DNA from 2 places in the Faecousia intestinalis genome. Region 2 is predicted to be linked to the other one. Evidence: riboswitches for the same ligand, from Rfam matches in the RefSeq annotation. Region 2 holds a riboswitch; the other holds the start of a gene.

Region 1 (7,746 bases), on a different contig from region 2:
CGACCGTGAGCTTTTCCGCCGCGCGCGCAATGGCCTCGGCCGCCGCCGTGTTGACCACATGCGTGCCGCCCTGCCATGCCAGCAGCGGATAGCCGCCGTTGCGGCCGTCGTCCTGGTGGAAGGCTTCATTGCCGAGTGCAAGGACAAAGGCAGTCTCCTTCATCTCCGCGGCGGTCTTGGCCGTCGCTTCGACATTGACGCCGTCCTTCGTGTTGCCGGTCGCAGCAGAGGCGGAGCCTTCGAGATAATAGCTGTTCCGAATTTCGGCCGCATATTCGCCGACGAGCGCGCCGCAGGAAGCACCCTTGACGCTGCCGGTGTTATAGCAGTTCGTGACCGTGGGGTCCATGCCGCCCGTGTGCTTGCCCGCGATGCCGCCGACGCAGGTCGCGCCGGTGACGGAGCCGGTATTATAGCAGTTCAGGATCTGCACGCTGCCGTTTTCGGTGTAGCCGACGATGCCGCCGACATAGCCGCGGTTGTTGCTGCCGCCGTTGATCGCGCCGGTGTTATAGCAGCCCGTGATGGGCGCGTAGCTTGCGCCGACGATGCCGCCGACCTTCGCGTCGGAATAGGCGCTGCTCAGCGTGCAGGTCACACTGCCCTCGTTGCCGCAGTTCACGATCGCACCGCTGGCATAGACGCGCGCGGCGATGCCGCCCGTCACGCCGCCGTAGGAGGCCGCATTCGTCACGTTCACACGGCTGACGCAGCCCTCGATACGGCCGTAGCTCTGGTTGGCGAAGGCGCCGATCGCGCCGTCGCCCTCGATCGTGCCGACAAGCGTCAGATTCTTGATCACGCCGTCTGCCCCGAGGTAGCCGCACAGGCCCATCGCAGATTCGTAGGTATCGTCATTATCGCAGCTGTAATAGCCGCTGATCGTCTTGCCGTTGCCGTCCAAAATGCCGCCAAACTGCGCGCTGTATTTGCCGATACCGCCCCAGCGGTTGGCCTTCGGAGCCTCCGTGCTGTTGAGCACGAGGTTCACCATGATGCGGGCGTTGATCGTCGTCTCACCGCTGTTGACCTTCGCAGCAAACCACGCAAGCTCCTCCGGCGTCTTGATGAGGTACCACGTCACGCCGTTTTCGGTCTTCGTCTCCGGCGCGGTATCGGAGGCCTTGCCCGTCCAGACATTGCTGCCCTCCTCGAGTCTGACCGTAACAGTCAGATCCTTGCCCGCGACCGTGAAGGAACCGGCCACATTCAGATAGCCGTCCAGCATGACGGCATAGGAATAGGTGCCGTCTGGCAGGCTGTAGACGCCGTTCACCGCCGTCTGCTCGCCGCCCTCGGCATGTGTCACGGTAATGTCCGCGCCGCTCAGCGTGCTGCCGTCGTCCGCCTTCACGGTGGCAATGCGCACACTATGGCGCGCCGCCTGCTGCAGCGTGACATGCAGGCTGTCGTTTTCGCCCGTGACCGTCAGGCTGCCCGACGCGGTCTCATAGCCGAACAGGCTCGCCTCATAGGTGTAGCTTCCCTTCGGCAGGCGCCATGCGCCGTTCACGGCGCTCCACTGCTTGCCATCGGCATCGCGAAGAACGAGCTTTGCCTCGGCCGGGGTCAGCGTCACGCTGACGGGATAGGTGCGGACCGAGAGGGTGACCGTGATGGTGCGGCCTGCGCCGTCGATCGTAAAGCTTCCGGTCACATCGTCGCACTCATCGCGCGTGACAAGATAGGTATAGCTTCCGGAGACAAGGCGATAGGTGCCGTCCTCCTCCGGGGTCTGCTCCACGTTCTGCGCATCGTAGACATGGACGGAAGCGCCGGTCATGTTGACGGAGAACGCCACGATGAGCTTGGCATCCGCATCCTGCCAGGCAAGGACGGGATAGCCGCTGTTCTGATTCTTCGCGTCGTTCACGAATGCGCCGCCGAGCTTCAGCACGGTGTCGAGCGACTTCAGCTGCTCTTCCGTGAGGGCAGTTGTGTCGCCGGAGCCTCTGCCGATGGCCTGCATGCCCGTGAGGTAATAGCAGTTCGAAACGGAGCCGCCGTCGTTGTAGCCGATGAGCGAGCCCGCATAATTATAGTTGCCCGCTGCGGCCAGTGTGATCGCACCGGCATTGTAGCAGGACGTCACGGTCGTGTTCGAATCCGTCTGGCCGAGAATGCCGCCGACGCGGTTGCCGGTGGCGGAGCCGACGTTATAGCACTCACTCAGCGTAGTATAGTAGGCAGTGCCAACGATACCGGCCGAGAAATTGTTCGTACCATTGCTGATCGTGCCGAAGTTCGCGCAGCGCAGGACGGTCGAGCGCGCAGCGGACTTGCCGTTCAGACGGCCGACGATACCGCCGACATTCCGGCTCGTACCGGTGACCGTGGCATAGTTCGCGCAGGCCTCGATCGTGGCGCTGTCCGCCTGACCGGCGATGCCGCCGACATAGCCGCGGCCGGAGATGCTGCCGCGGACCGTCAGGCGGCGTACGGCCGCGCCGGTATCCAGGCAGCCGAACAGACCGGCATAGTCCGTCGTCTGCGAGACGAGCAGATTATCGATCGTGTGATACGCACCGTCAAAGCTGCCCGCAAAGCGGCGGGCATCGCTGCCGATCGGCGTGAAGGCCACATTGCCCATGTCCAGATTGGCTGCGAGTGTCACATGCTTTCCGGCAAAGGCATTGCCGGAGGCGACCTGTGCGGAGAGATAGGCCAGCTCCTCGCCGTTCGAGATGAGATAGGGATCCGCCTGCGTGCCGGTGCCGCCCGCAAAGCCGTCTGCCACCGTTCCGTCCCACTCGATGCCGGGGACCATGGTGACCTTGACTGTCGTGTCGGCCTCGCCGAGCGTGAACGTGCCGCGTGCCGTCTTATAGCCCGCAGCCTTCACCTGATAGGAATAGTCCGCCGGGAAGAGCAGGTAGGAGCCGTCCTCCTCGGCCTGCATAACCTCGTCGCCGTGCTTCACGGTAACGGCCGCCGTCGTGCCTGCGGCAAGGCCCGTGATCAAGAACGCCGCCTTATAGCGTGCAAGCTCCGTCATGGTCACGGGGACTTCAACGGCCGCATCCGTCACGGTAAAGCTGCCGGTGGCCTGCGCATAGCCGAAGGCCTCGGCCGTATAGCGGTACTCGCCCGCCGGAACGCTGGCCTTGCCGTCCGTCACGGCATAGGAAGCATCCGCGCTGTCCGTCAGCGTAAAGGCCGTGCCTGCAGGCGCGCCCGTGAACGTGACGCCATAGTACGTTTTGCAGCTGAAGTCCTTCAGATAGAGCGTGTCATCGTTCCTATCGCTGCTGTAGTCCTTGGAATACCCGATGGTCACGACGTCATTCGCCGCAACCTCCATCGTGTAGGTCTGGAAGGACGTCATCGCACCGGAATACGAGGTCGCATTGGACTTCGTCAGGTCCGTTCCGTTCTTCGTAACCGCCATATAGTCGTATTTGGACTCACTGGAGACCTTATAGGAGAAGCGGAACGTACCGCCGCTCCGGAAGGTCAGCTTGAGGGCGGAAGTCGTTCCCCCCATACCCTTGTTGCCGGATATCAGGCAAGTCTCGTCGTCGCTCTCCGCAAAGGGATAGGAGGCGTCGTTTTCCACGGTCGCCGGAACGTCCGCAAAAAACTCATCAAAACTTGCCGCTGCTGCGACCGGGATGCTGCACAGCACCATGCACAGCACAAGGATCGCCGCGATCATTCGTTTCATGATCCAATCTTCCTTTCTTAATACGAAAATAATAAAAACACTGCGGCAGAGGGCCTCGTTTCCCCTGCCGCAGCCGTTTTCCTGCGTCATGGCGCACCTGCGCCGCATGCTTCTGTAGGTCTTCTGACTCGTGCTCTCGGGTCTCCCCCGCAACGCGGCGCTCAGCCTTCTCAGTTCCCCCAATGACCGGCTTTCGCCCATGGAGCTCGCGTCTTGCACATACAGCGCCGGTCGGCGTTGCAGGCTCTCACTGCATTCCCTTGTCCATCTCCGGCTGTACATATGCCCTGCCGGAGCCACAAAAGCTTTTTATTTTTAACCTATTCAGTATAGCATATTTCCGCAGCATTGTAAAGCCGGATGAAAAACGTTCCGACCCTATAACCGCCGTTGACGAAGCGCCGAAAATACGCTATAATTTGAATTGTATATTATGATCCGCCCCCGGCGGGAAGGAGTGCAGCATTATGATCCAGTTATCTGATTTCTATGGCTACAGCATGTATACCATCTCTTCCGATACGCTTTCCGTCTCCGTGATGAGCCTCGGTGCGACCGTCACAAGGCTTGCCTATCAGGGCCGCAATGTCGTGGTCAGCCTGAAGACTCCGGACGACTATCTGCAGGACACCAGCTACCTCGGCGCGATCGTCGGACGCTATGCCAACCGCATTGCGGGCGGCCGCTTCCCGCTAAACGGCAAGACGGTGCAAGTCGAGCAGAACGAGGGCCGCAATCACCTGCACGGTGGCAGCGTCGGCTTCCACAAGCGCATCTGGGCCGCTGAATGCCTTGGGGAGCAGGCAGTGCGCTTCACGCTGCACACGCCGGACGGCGACGCGGGCTACCCCGGTGAACTGACGATGCACGTCACCTATCGCGTGGAGGGCAGCCGGCTCTTCCTCGATTTTGAGGGTGTCAGCACAAAGGACACCATCCTCGCGCCCACAACGCACATGTATTTCAACCTCGGCGGCACGGAGAGCATCCTCGGAACGACGCTGCAGATCAATGCCGGCCGTTGGATCCCCGTGGACGGCGAGCTCATTCCCACCGGAGAGCTGCGCCCGGCCGAGGGCCCGTTCGACTTCCGCACGCCGCACACCATTGCGCAGAACTTTGACCACGGCTTCGTGCTCGACGGCCAGGACGCTCTTGTGGCAGAGGACGGCGGCGTCCGCCTGTCGCTGCACACGGACTACCCTGCCCTGCAGCTCTACACCGGTGAATTCCTCTCGGGCAAGCTCCATCCGAATCAGGGCTTTGCCATTGAGCCGGAGGCCTGCCCCGACACGCCGAACCATCCGGAATTCGGCTCCTCCGTGCTGAAGGCCGGTGAGACGTTCCATCGCTCCATCACCTATACCTTCGAATCCACCGCAAAATGAGCCGCGCCGATTTGCTCTACCGCGAGACGTGTGCACGCATCCTGCGCGAGGGCGTCTGGGACACCGATCAGTCCGTTCGCCCGCGCTGGGCGGACGGTTCCCCGGCCCATACGGTCAAGTGCTTCGGTGTGGTGAACCGCTATGATCTGCAGGAGGAATTCCCGCTCATGACGCTGCGCCGCACCTATTGGCGCTCATGCGTGGAGGAACTGCTGTGGATCTGGCAGAAGAAGTCGAACAACGTCCGCGACCTCGGCAGCCATATCTGGGACAGCTGGGCCGATGAGAGCGGCTCCATCGGCAAGGCCTACGGCTATCAGCTCGGCATCAAATACCGTTTCCCGGAGGGAGAGTTCGATCAGGTCGACCGCGTGCTGTACGACCTGAAGCACAACCCGGCCAGCCGCCGCATTCTGACAAGCCTCTACAATTTCGCCGATCTGCACGAGATGGCTCTGTATCCCTGCGCCTATTCCATGACGTTCCATGTCAGCGGCAACCGGCTCAACGCCATTCTGAATCAGCGCTCGCAGGACATGCTCACGGCAAACAACTGGAATGTCGTGCAGTATGCCGTGCTCGTGCACATGCTGGCGCAGGTCAGCGGTCTTGTCGCAGGCGAGCTCGTGCATGTGATCGCCGATTGCCATATCTACGACCGCCACATTCCGCTTGTCGAGCAGATGCTGGAGCTGGAGCCGTATCCCGCGCCGGAATTCCGGCTCGATCCTGCGGTCACGGACTTCTATGCCTTCACGCCGGACAGCGTGCAGGTGGAGAACTACCGCTATCATCCGTTTTCGGCCAGAATTCCTGTCGCCATTTAGGAGGAGCCATGGACTGCATCGTCAACGTCACGCAAAACTGGGGCATCGGGAAGGACGGCGATCTGCTTGTCTCCATTTCCGCTGACCTGCGCCGCTTCCGCGCGCTCACGACCGGGAAGACCGTGATCTATGGCCGCAAGACCCTGCTCACCTTCCCCCACGCGCGCCCGCTGCCGAACCGCGAGAACTGGATCCTATCGGCCACGCCCGGCTTTTCCGTGCCGGGCGCAGCGGTGTTTCCGTCGCTTGCGGCCCTGCAGGAAGCCATGCGTACCCGTCCGGCCGATTCGCTGTGCCTCATCGGCGGTGCGAGCGTCTACCGCGCGCTGCTGCCGTGGTGCAGCCGCGTGCTGCTCACGCAGACCTGCGCCGACCTGCCTGCCGACCGGTTTTTCCCCGATCTGGACCGGCTCCCGAACTGGCGCTGCACGGACACCGGCCCCCTGCAGGAGGACGGCGGCCATTGCTTCCGCTATCTGACCTACGAAAACGACGCTCCGCTTCCATTATGAACATAGAATTGCTCCCTTCTGCGCAGACTAAGCGCCGAAGGGAGTGATTTTTATGCCGATTTTACCTTTGACGGAAGAAAATTTCGAGCAGGAGGTCCTGCAGGCCGAGGGGCCGGTGCTCGTAGACCTCTTTGCCGCGTGGTGCGGCCCGTGCCGTGCGCTTGCGCCGGTGCTGGAGACGCTGGCAGAGGCTCGGCCGGAGCTGCGCATCGGAAAGGTCGATGTGGACGCCCAGCCCGAGCTTGCGGCGCGGTTTGACGTGCTGACCGTCCCGACGCTGCTGCTGTTCCGCTCCGGCAGGCTGCTCCGGCGCACGACCGGCGCAAAAACGCTGACGGAGCTGGAGGAATTCCTGCGGAGCGGCGAAGCATGAGATGCTATGACATGGCCGTGGTCGGGGCCGGACCGGCGGGCTGCACGGCGGCTCTCTATGCCGCCCGCGCCGGGCTGGACGTGCTCGTTCTCGAGCGGCTCGGCCCCGGCGGGCAGATGGCGCAGACGCAGCACATTGAGAATTACCCCGGCTTTCCGGACGGCGCAGACGGAGCCGCGCTGGCAGACGGCATGAAAGCGGGTGCGGAGCGCGCGGGAGCCATTTTTCTGCTGGCCGACGTCCGCAGCGCGCAGCTCACCGGCCGCGTAAAGGAGCTGCAGACGGACGGCGGGCCGGTCCTTGCCCGGACCGTTGTGCTCGCCACGGGAGCGGGCCCGCGGAGGCTCGGGCTGCCGCAGGAGGACGAGCTGCCCGGCGTGAGCTACTGCGCCGCCTGCGACGGGGCGTTTTTCCGCGGGAAGGACGTCGCCGTGGTCGGCGGCGGCAATTCCGCCGTCAGCGAAGCCCTGCTGCTGTCGCGGCTGTGCCGCCATGTGACGCTCGTGCACCGCCGCAGCACGTTCCGGGCAGCGCCCGCCGGGCTGGCGGCGCTGGAAAAGCAGGACAATGTGACATTCTGCCGGAACAGCATCGTAACGGAGCTGCTGGGCCGTGAGCGCCTGACCGGCATCCGCCTGCAGAACGGCCGGGAGCTGGAGATCAGCGGCCTGTTTGTCTGCATCGGCCGCACGCCTGTCTCCGCCCTCGGCGGCGAGCAGCTCCGCCGGACGCCGGACGGCTATTACTGCGCGGACGAGACGACACGGACCGGCCTGCCGGGCGTTTTTGCCGCAGGCGACGTGCGGGAAAAGCAGCTGCGCCAGATCGTTACGGCCGTCTCGGACGGCGCAGCGGCGGCGCAGCAGGCGGAGCATTATCTGGGCAAAACGTCCCGCAGGGCGGAAATATAGCGCGGATCCGTGCCGCAGCAGCCGCCGACGAGTGCAGCTCCGGCATCGATCAGCGTGCGCATATGCTGCGC
Region 2 (7,746 bases):
CGGTGCAGGCGGCGTCTGCGCCAGAGCTGGCACAGGACGAACGCGAGGAGGGCCGCGGCAAGCGGGATCGCGGCGAGCCACCAGCGGAAGCTGCGCTGCGTCTCCTCCTGCGGGGCCTGCTGCTCCGGCTGCTCCACAACGGGCGGCAGCTGCGTGTTTTCATACTGCTTTCCGCCCGCCTCGCCGCCTGCTCCGAGGTCCTCGGCCTCCACATAGCCCGGCGTGACCTCAAACGGGACCCAGCCCACGCCGGTCAGATAATATTCCGCCCACGCATGGGCGTGCGTCTCATCCAGTTCAAACGTCTGCTCCCCAGAGACCGCATCCTGTCCGGAGAGGTAGTAGCCCTCGGCATAGCGCGCCGGGACGCCGCAATAGCGCAGCATCAGCACGGCGGCCGTCGCATAGTGCACGCTGTAGCCGCGCGCGGTGACGGACTGCACATATTGGAAAAAGTCCTGCGTCCCGTTCTGCGTCGAGACGCTCTCGTCATAGACGAAGTGCTCCGTGAGCGTCTGTCGGATGGCCTGCAGAATTTCCGGGAGCGTCTTTCCCTGCATTCCGCTCCCCAGCAGCGCCTGCGCGGCTCCGGCCGCCTCCGGCGTAAGCTCAAGGAACTGTGCCTCGGCAAACGCCCGGTAGCCCTCGTCCAGCGTGAGCCACTGCGCCGCGCCGTCCGGATCGTCCGCCAGCGCCTGCTGCGCGGCATACCAGTCGCGCAGGCCGCCGACGGCGCAGGAACAGGAATACGTTTCCCCCGGCGCTTTCGCCGCGCGGTCGCCGATGCGGTCCGGCTCCAGCAGGGCGTTGTCCGCAAGGCCCGTCGGCAGATAGGCCTGCGCGCCGCAGGCAGACAGGTTCGTGACCGTGACGGTCTGCACCTGCGTCTGCCCGGCGAGCACCGCCGCAGTCCCGACGGCGCTCTGGGCATAATAGCCCTTTTCATGCAGCCAATAGAAACGCCCGGCCTCGTCCGCCAGCGTCTGCGGATCGAGCGGCTGCCAGCTCCGGCCCGTGTAGACCTCGCCGACAAAGCCGCGCAGGTAAAGCCGCTGCGGCTGCTCCATCGTCACGCGCAGCGCGGGCGTCCCGTTCTTTTCCCACGCGGAAAGATCGTGCAGATCGCCCTCCGGCATGGAGTTGGCCGCCGCGTCATAGCGCAGTGCATGCAGCCCGCTGGCCAGCGCTGCCGCTGCCCCGCTCTCGGGCAGGGAGAGACGTCCGAGCGGCGCGCTGAGCAGCAGGCAGCCCGCAAGCAGCAGGGCCGCCGTCCGTCCCCGGTCCGTGCGGAACAGCAGCAGGGCCGTCATGCCGCCCGCCAGAAGCAGCAGGCCCCAGCACGACGGGAACAGCCCAATGGTGCAGCCGACCGCCGCAAGAGGCAGCGAAACGGCCGCAAACCATACGCTCCCGCGCCGGGCGCAGCGGCCGGAGGCCAGCGCCGAAAGAAAGCCGAGCGGCAGGAAGGCCCAGAGGCCCTGCCGCATTCCGCCAGAAGATGTCAAATAGATGTACCCGGTCCGCGCCGTCAGCCAGCGGCGCACGCAGTCCGCCAGCTGCCGCAGGCCCGCCGTGACGGGCACAAAGGCGCACAGGCAGAACAGCGCCGCCGCGCCGCAGAGCGCAGGCGTCAGCCACGCCCGCTGCGGCAGGAGCGCAAGCCCGGCCCCCAGCAGCAGGCCGAGCAGCAGGGCCGCCCACGCAGGCAGCACGGGGAAGGACCCCGCCAGCAGCGTCAGCGCCCCCGCAGCGCACAGGCCGCCGCACAGCGCGGCCGCCCACGGCGGCAGAGTCTGCCCCCCGGCAGGGGCACGTTCCAGTTGAAAACCGTTCGTTCGTTTCATGCTCAAAGCTCCAGCTGCTGCAGCGCGGCAGCATAGTCCTCTTTGGTATAGCAGATGCAGCGGACATCCGGCTGCTCCGGCACGCCGCACAGCAGCAGGACCGGCTCCGCACCCGCCGTCAGGCTGCGCCAGACCGGGTCCGGCGAGGCCGTAAAGTAGAGAATCTTGCCGAAGCCGCGCAGCGCCCCGGTCTCCTGCAGAGGCTCCGCGCCGCCGCGCAGCAGCAGCGGCAGATCGCGCAGCAGCTCCTCCGTGGAGCCTGCCTCCGCAAAGCGGGCCGTGCCGCCCTCGGGCCAGCCGAGCTGATAGGCATACCCCTGCTCGCTCAGGCTCTGGCAGACGGAGAACACGGCCTCCGCCTGCGCATCGCGCGCGGCGGCATCGCCGCTGCGGTCCCAGAAGACGAGCAGCGTACGCGCGGCGGGCATGCCCGGCTCGCGGATCACGAGGCGATCGAGCTTGGAGGAAAGCTTCCAGTGGATCTGGCGAAGGCTGTCGCCCGGCGCATACTCGCGCAGGCGGAACGGCTCCGTCAGGTCGCTTCCGCGGCGGTCCGGGCTGCTGGTGTCGCTGTCCGGGCTCTGCACCTCCGGCATCGTCACATGGACGGAGACCGGGAACGTATCCGGCAGGACCGTGACATGCGCCGCCGCGTCCGTCCGGATCTTCCGGGCAAACAGGCCCGGCAGGCCGAGGAGCCAGGCCCTGCGGATGCGGACCGTCAGGCGGCCGCAGTGTTCGGCGCGGAACGAGAAGCGTTCCTCCGCGAAAAATTCCGTTGTTTCGCCCGTCAGGTCATTGCGCACCTCGATGCGGCACAGGACGCGGCCTGGCGCGCGGCGGGAGGCCACGATCTCGCCCGCGATCATGCCGTCCTTCCGGCCGCCTGCCGGGAGCCGGAGCGAAAGCGCGGGCAGCCTGCTGCACCGCAGCACGACGAATCCCGCCAGCGCCGCCAGCACCGGCACGCAGAGCGCGGCCAGCGCTGCCCCGGCATGGGTAAAAGCAAAGGCCAGCGCACAGCAGGCCGCCGCCAGCAGCCACAGCAGCCAGGCGCGCAGCATCCGCTTCCGCATCAGCTTTTGAATTCGCGCACCGCGGGCTGCGGGACGCGCTCGAGAATTTCGGCAAGCACCGACCGCGCCGTCTCGTCATGCAGGCGGGCGCGCGGCGCGAGCACAAGGCGGTGGGCACAGACATCGGGCGCTGCCTCCGCGACGTCCTCCGGCAGGACATAGTCCCGCGCATGCAGGAACGCGCGCGCCTTGGCCGCGCGGCACAGGGCCAGACCGGCGCGCGGGCTCAGGCCGAGCTGCAGGCTCTCATGGCAGCGCGTGGCCTCAAGCAGGCGGGCCGTATAATCATAGACCGGGTCCGCCACGAACGTCATGGCGGCGGCATCCATCAGGCCGCCGAGCGCGGCGGCATCCGTCACGGGGCACACCTGCGCAAGCGGGTCGGCGTGGTGGCGCTCCTTCATCAGCTCCACCTGACTTTCCCGGTCGGGGTAGCCCATGCTCAGGCACAGCAGGAAGCGGTCGAGCTGCGCCGGGGGCAGGAGCTGCGTTCCGGCCGAGCCGACGGGATTCTGCGTCGCCAGCACGAAAAACGGCTGCGGCAGCGGATGCGTCTTCCCGTCGACAGTCACGCGGCGCTCCTCCATAGCCTCCAGCAGGGCCGCCTGCGTCTTGGTGGAGGTACGGTTGATCTCGTCCGCCAGCAGCAGGTTCGTCATGACCGCGCCCGGCTGGTAGGAAAAGGCTCCCGCCTGCTTGTCATAGACGGAGAAGCCCAGAATGTCCGACGGCATCGTGTCCGGCGTGAACTGCACGCGGCGGGTCTCCAGCCCGAGCGCGCGTGCGAAGGCCATGGCCAGCGTCGTCTTGCCGACGCCGGGCACGTCGTCCAGCAGCACATGGCCCTGCGCCAGCACGGCCATCAGGACCTTTTCCACGATCTCCCGCTTGCCGAGGATGACCTTCTGCACCTCGCGGAGCACCTGCGCCGCAAGCTCATATTGTTTCTGTTCCATCATGCCGCCTCCCGATATTTCGATTCGTATACGCAGCCGCCGTCCGGCAGCCGCTCCAGCGCGCAGAGGGCCAGCATGGCCTGCTCCGTCGCCATGAGATTTCCTTCCGTGTCCGTCAGCAGATGCGCATAGCTCCCGTCCGCCTTCCGGAATTCTGCAAGGCCTGTTTCGGGGTTCACGCTGCCGAATTCCTGCTCCGGATCGATGCCGAGCGCAGCCAGCGCAAGGAGGACCTGCGCGCAGCTCTCGGCGCTCGGCTCGCCGTAGGCCAGGAAGGTGCCGTCCGGCTGCATCTGGTCCTTCAGCCAGGCAAGCGCCCGCTCCACGGTCTCGTCCCGGCCGTAGGGCGCAAGGGCCTGCAGGGCCATGGCCGTCATATCGGCCTCCGAGGCGCCGGAAACGAGGCCGAAGCCGCCGTCCGGCTCCTGCGCCGCGCGGATGGCCTCCACGATCCCGGCGCGCGTGTTTTTCGCCCGCTCCGGCTCCGGATAGGTCCCGGCATCGACCGCCAGCAGGGCAAAGATCAGGCCGTTGAGGCCCTGCGCGCCGAGCTCGCCCGCAAAATTCCACACGCCGTCGTCCAGCAGGTCCACGGTCGTGCCGTCCGGCCGCGTACCGAAGGCGGCCGGGTCGCCGCCGAGCATGGCGACGGTCAGGATCGTACGGGAATACTCCGTCGCCATGAGCGCATCGAGCGTGCCCTGCTCGGCATAGCGCTCCGTGACATGCCGCTCAAGCGCGGCAAGATAGGCGTCATAGCTCTCGTTCGCACCGCAGGCCAGCAGCGCCATGGCGAGCCAATCTCCGATGGAGCTGCCCGCCAGCTCCGCCGCGCGGCCCTCCAGGAAGCCCTCACGCACGCCGAGCAGCGCCCGGCAGCCCTCGAGTGCCTTTGCAGGCGCCGATCTTGCGCCGCAGCCCGCCAGCAGTGCCGCGCACAGCAGCAGGATCAGAATATTTCGCATTTGCTTCAAGGAACATGCTCCTCTCGTTTCCGTTCTCCGTCGGGTCCGTGGGATCCGTTGGCGGCTCCGTGGGATCCGTGGGATCCGTGGGATCCGTTGGGTCGACCGTTCCGGTCTTCGGCAGGACGTCGCGGCGCGTCTCGGCGCACTTCGTGCAGACATAGTCCGCATAGCCGTCCTCCGTCTCCGTCGGCTCGACACGGGCCGTCTCCTGCCAGTCGTGGCCAAGCGGGATCTCCTGCCCGTCGCGCCAGACATAGCAGTAGCTGGACAGCACGCCGTAGCCGCCGCCCGTCGCGCCGAAGCCGTCGATATCCTTGCCCCAGGCCAGCGTGAAGCGCAGCGTCAGCACGTCGCCGTCGCCGAGCATCCATTCCGACAGGCCCTTGCCGGGGTAATAGCCGTTGACATCATACATCCAGCCCGCGCCCCAGGTGTAGTCGTGCTGGCCGAGGCTGTCGCGGCCGGGCGCACCCGTCAGTGAGATGCCGTCGCGCTGGATGAGTGTCCAGAGGCGCTCCGGCACCTGCGCGCGAAACAGCAGGTCGCCGCGCGTCAGGCGCATGAGATAAAAACCGCCGTTCTTTTCCGCAAGGCCGTCATAGCCTGCCTCATAGCCGCAGTCCTCCAGCATCTGCAGCACGGTCTGCGCGGCCGTGTCGCCCTGTTTGATGCGGACGGTCTCCTCGTCGACGATTCCGAGGCCGACGGTCGTGGCGTCGATGCGGATGGTCGCCTCACCGATGTCGTCGCCCTCCGAGACCGTCTGATAGACGATCTTCACGGTGCGCATGGCGGAATTTCCGGCATCGTCCCACGCAAGGATGCGCAGCGTGTATTCCCGCTCATCGCCGACGAGCGGCGCGGAGAAGCGCAGCACATATTCATAGCCGGACGCGGCGCTGCCGGTCGGGTTCGTCAGCAGCTCGCCGTCCATCGAGACCTGCAGATGGCTCGTGTAGATCGGTGAACCGTCCGTGCCCGTCCTCGCCCAGACGACGAACGTCATCGTCTGCACGGAAACGGGATCGGTCCGGCCGTCGCGGCTCGTCGTGATGATGGGCGGCGCATCGCCGATCTCGGGCTGATCGTCGTCTGCGAGCCTTGCGCGGTAGGAAATATGGTATACCGCGGCATCGCCGACGCGGCGGCCGTCGCGATATAAATATAAGGAGAAGGTATAGGACTGATTTAAGGTAAGGCGGACGGAGAAGTTCCGGTCGTCCGCCGGCAGCAGGCGCGTGCCGTTGTTTGCGGTGGAGCCGGACTCCTTATAATATACCCGCAGGCTCAGGTCTCCGCTGCCCGCAGCATAGGCATAAAACCGCAGCGTATCGCCGTCCAGCTCACCGGAGCGCCAGACGCGGCTGACAAGGTCCGTCACGATATGCGGCTCCTCGGGGCCGGGGGCCTCCGTGGGGGCAGGACCCGGCTCCTCCGTCGGCTCCGTTCCGCCGCCGGTGCTGCGCGTCGGCTCCTCGCTCGGCTCGGGCGTCTGTGTCGTCTGCGTGGCGGACGTCGCATCCGTCGGCTCGTCCGGCTCCGTGGATGGCTCGGCCGTTTCCGTCTCGTCCGGCTCTTCGGACGGCTCCGTCGGCTCCGGGGACTGCGTGAGGGGCACGTCGTCCGATGTGCCGCCGCTGCCGCCGCGCTCCTGTCGGTCCGGCTGCAGGACCTGCGCCTGCTCCGGCAGCGGATCGGGCGGGCGCACCCGTCCGCCCGTGAACACGACAGCCACCGCACCGGCCAGAAGCGAAAGGATCAGCACGGCCGTGCAGACCCGGCCCCAGATTGTTTTCCGTCTCATGGCACGACCCCCAGAAAAAAAGGACACTGCAACAATCGTTGCAGCGTCCGCATTTGCGCACAACAAAGCGCCCCGTTTCCCGCACCATGCGGGCAGAGCCTCCCCAAGCAGGTCTTCTGACTCACGCCTCGACGGCCGCGCGCGCCTTCTCAGGGTTCCCCAATGACCGGCTTTCGCCCTGCACGCGGCCTCCGCGCATACAGCGGCGGTACCGTCCGGGATTCTCACCCGGTTCCCTATCCTCTCCCGCTGCCCGGACGGCAGCGGAAGCACTTGAAGCTTCCATTGCTCTCAGTATAACAAGGGCCGATTTTTTTGTCAAGCCCGTTCCGGTGTGTGTTTCCGCATTCGCTAAAAAAATACGGATTTCGGTGCTTGACAGGCGCGCCCGCATGGTCTATAATCAAAGTAGTCCGCACAAAGCCTGTGCGGCATGAACTGAATATTCTGCTTGCAGAGACCGTATGTACGCAACGGCGCGGGGCGACCCCGTCAGGCATACGGGTAAACAAGGGAACGGGGATAATACCCCGAGGGAGGCGCGCTGCGCCTCTGGGATAACCGTCGCTGTGAGCGTTGAGTCCGCTGCCCGTCGGCGAAAGCCGGTCATTGGGGAACCCTGAGAAGGCAGGGCAGCGGCCGTGGGGGCTTTGCTCCCGGATGCGCGACCCAGAAGACCTACTGTGATGCATTACTTTGCCCGAATCGGTTGAGGGGATAGTCTATCTATCCTCTCAGCCGTTTTTTTGTGCCCGATTCGGGGCAGCGGATGCGTTCCCGCTGCGCATGACCGGGTGTTCTCCTCCTGTGGGGGGGGGGGGGGGGGCCGCCGACCCGCCCCACGATGCAGCAGCTTGCCAAAAACTCCATGTCTCCCATGTAGTTTCCTGTCAGGCTGTTTTTTTGCGGCTTTGATCTTTTTGACCGTCAACGGTCTGAAGATAAATAAATCTGGGAAGCCACTAATCGTATCCTCAAGAGTGGATACCGAGAGATTTTTCGTCGAGTCGAGGTTTGGAAAGTGCAGGCGTACTTTGTGTACCCGCAAGGGGCATGCCGCATCCGTAAGGCGGCAGAGCCGCCAACGGCTGCGCAATA

Evidence for each region. A riboswitch is a leader RNA that binds a small molecule or an ion and turns the genes downstream of it on or off. The one in region 2 is predicted to bind cobalamin.
Region 1: it holds a riboswitch for cobalamin, as region 2 does, so the genes downstream of both, WMO66_RS07015 (S-layer homology domain-containing protein) here and WMO66_RS05265 (DUF4430 domain-containing protein) in region 2, are expected to answer to the same signal.

The regions. Positions count from the first base shown of each region.
Region 1 covers NZ_JBBMFF010000205.1:50,939-58,684, forward strand. The annotation lists gene WMO66_RS07015 (S-layer homology domain-containing protein) at 1-3,664, opposite strand, end outside; cobalamin riboswitch at 3,761-3,982, opposite strand; gene WMO66_RS07020 (aldose epimerase family protein) at 4,132-5,052, shown strand; gene thyA (thymidylate synthase) at 5,049-5,879, shown strand; gene WMO66_RS07030 (dihydrofolate reductase) at 5,888-6,391, shown strand; gene trxA (thioredoxin) at 6,444-6,764, shown strand; gene WMO66_RS07040 (NAD(P)/FAD-dependent oxidoreductase) at 6,761-7,675, shown strand; gene WMO66_RS07045 (homocysteine S-methyltransferase family protein) at 7,639-7,746, opposite strand, start outside.
Region 2 covers NZ_JBBMFF010000178.1:27-7,772, reverse strand. The annotation lists gene WMO66_RS05280 (transglutaminase TgpA family protein) at 1-1,844, opposite strand, end outside; gene WMO66_RS05275 (DUF58 domain-containing protein) at 1,847-2,908, opposite strand; gene WMO66_RS05270 (AAA family ATPase) at 2,920-3,876, opposite strand; gene WMO66_RS05265 (DUF4430 domain-containing protein) at 4,729-6,648, opposite strand; cobalamin riboswitch at 6,738-6,940, opposite strand.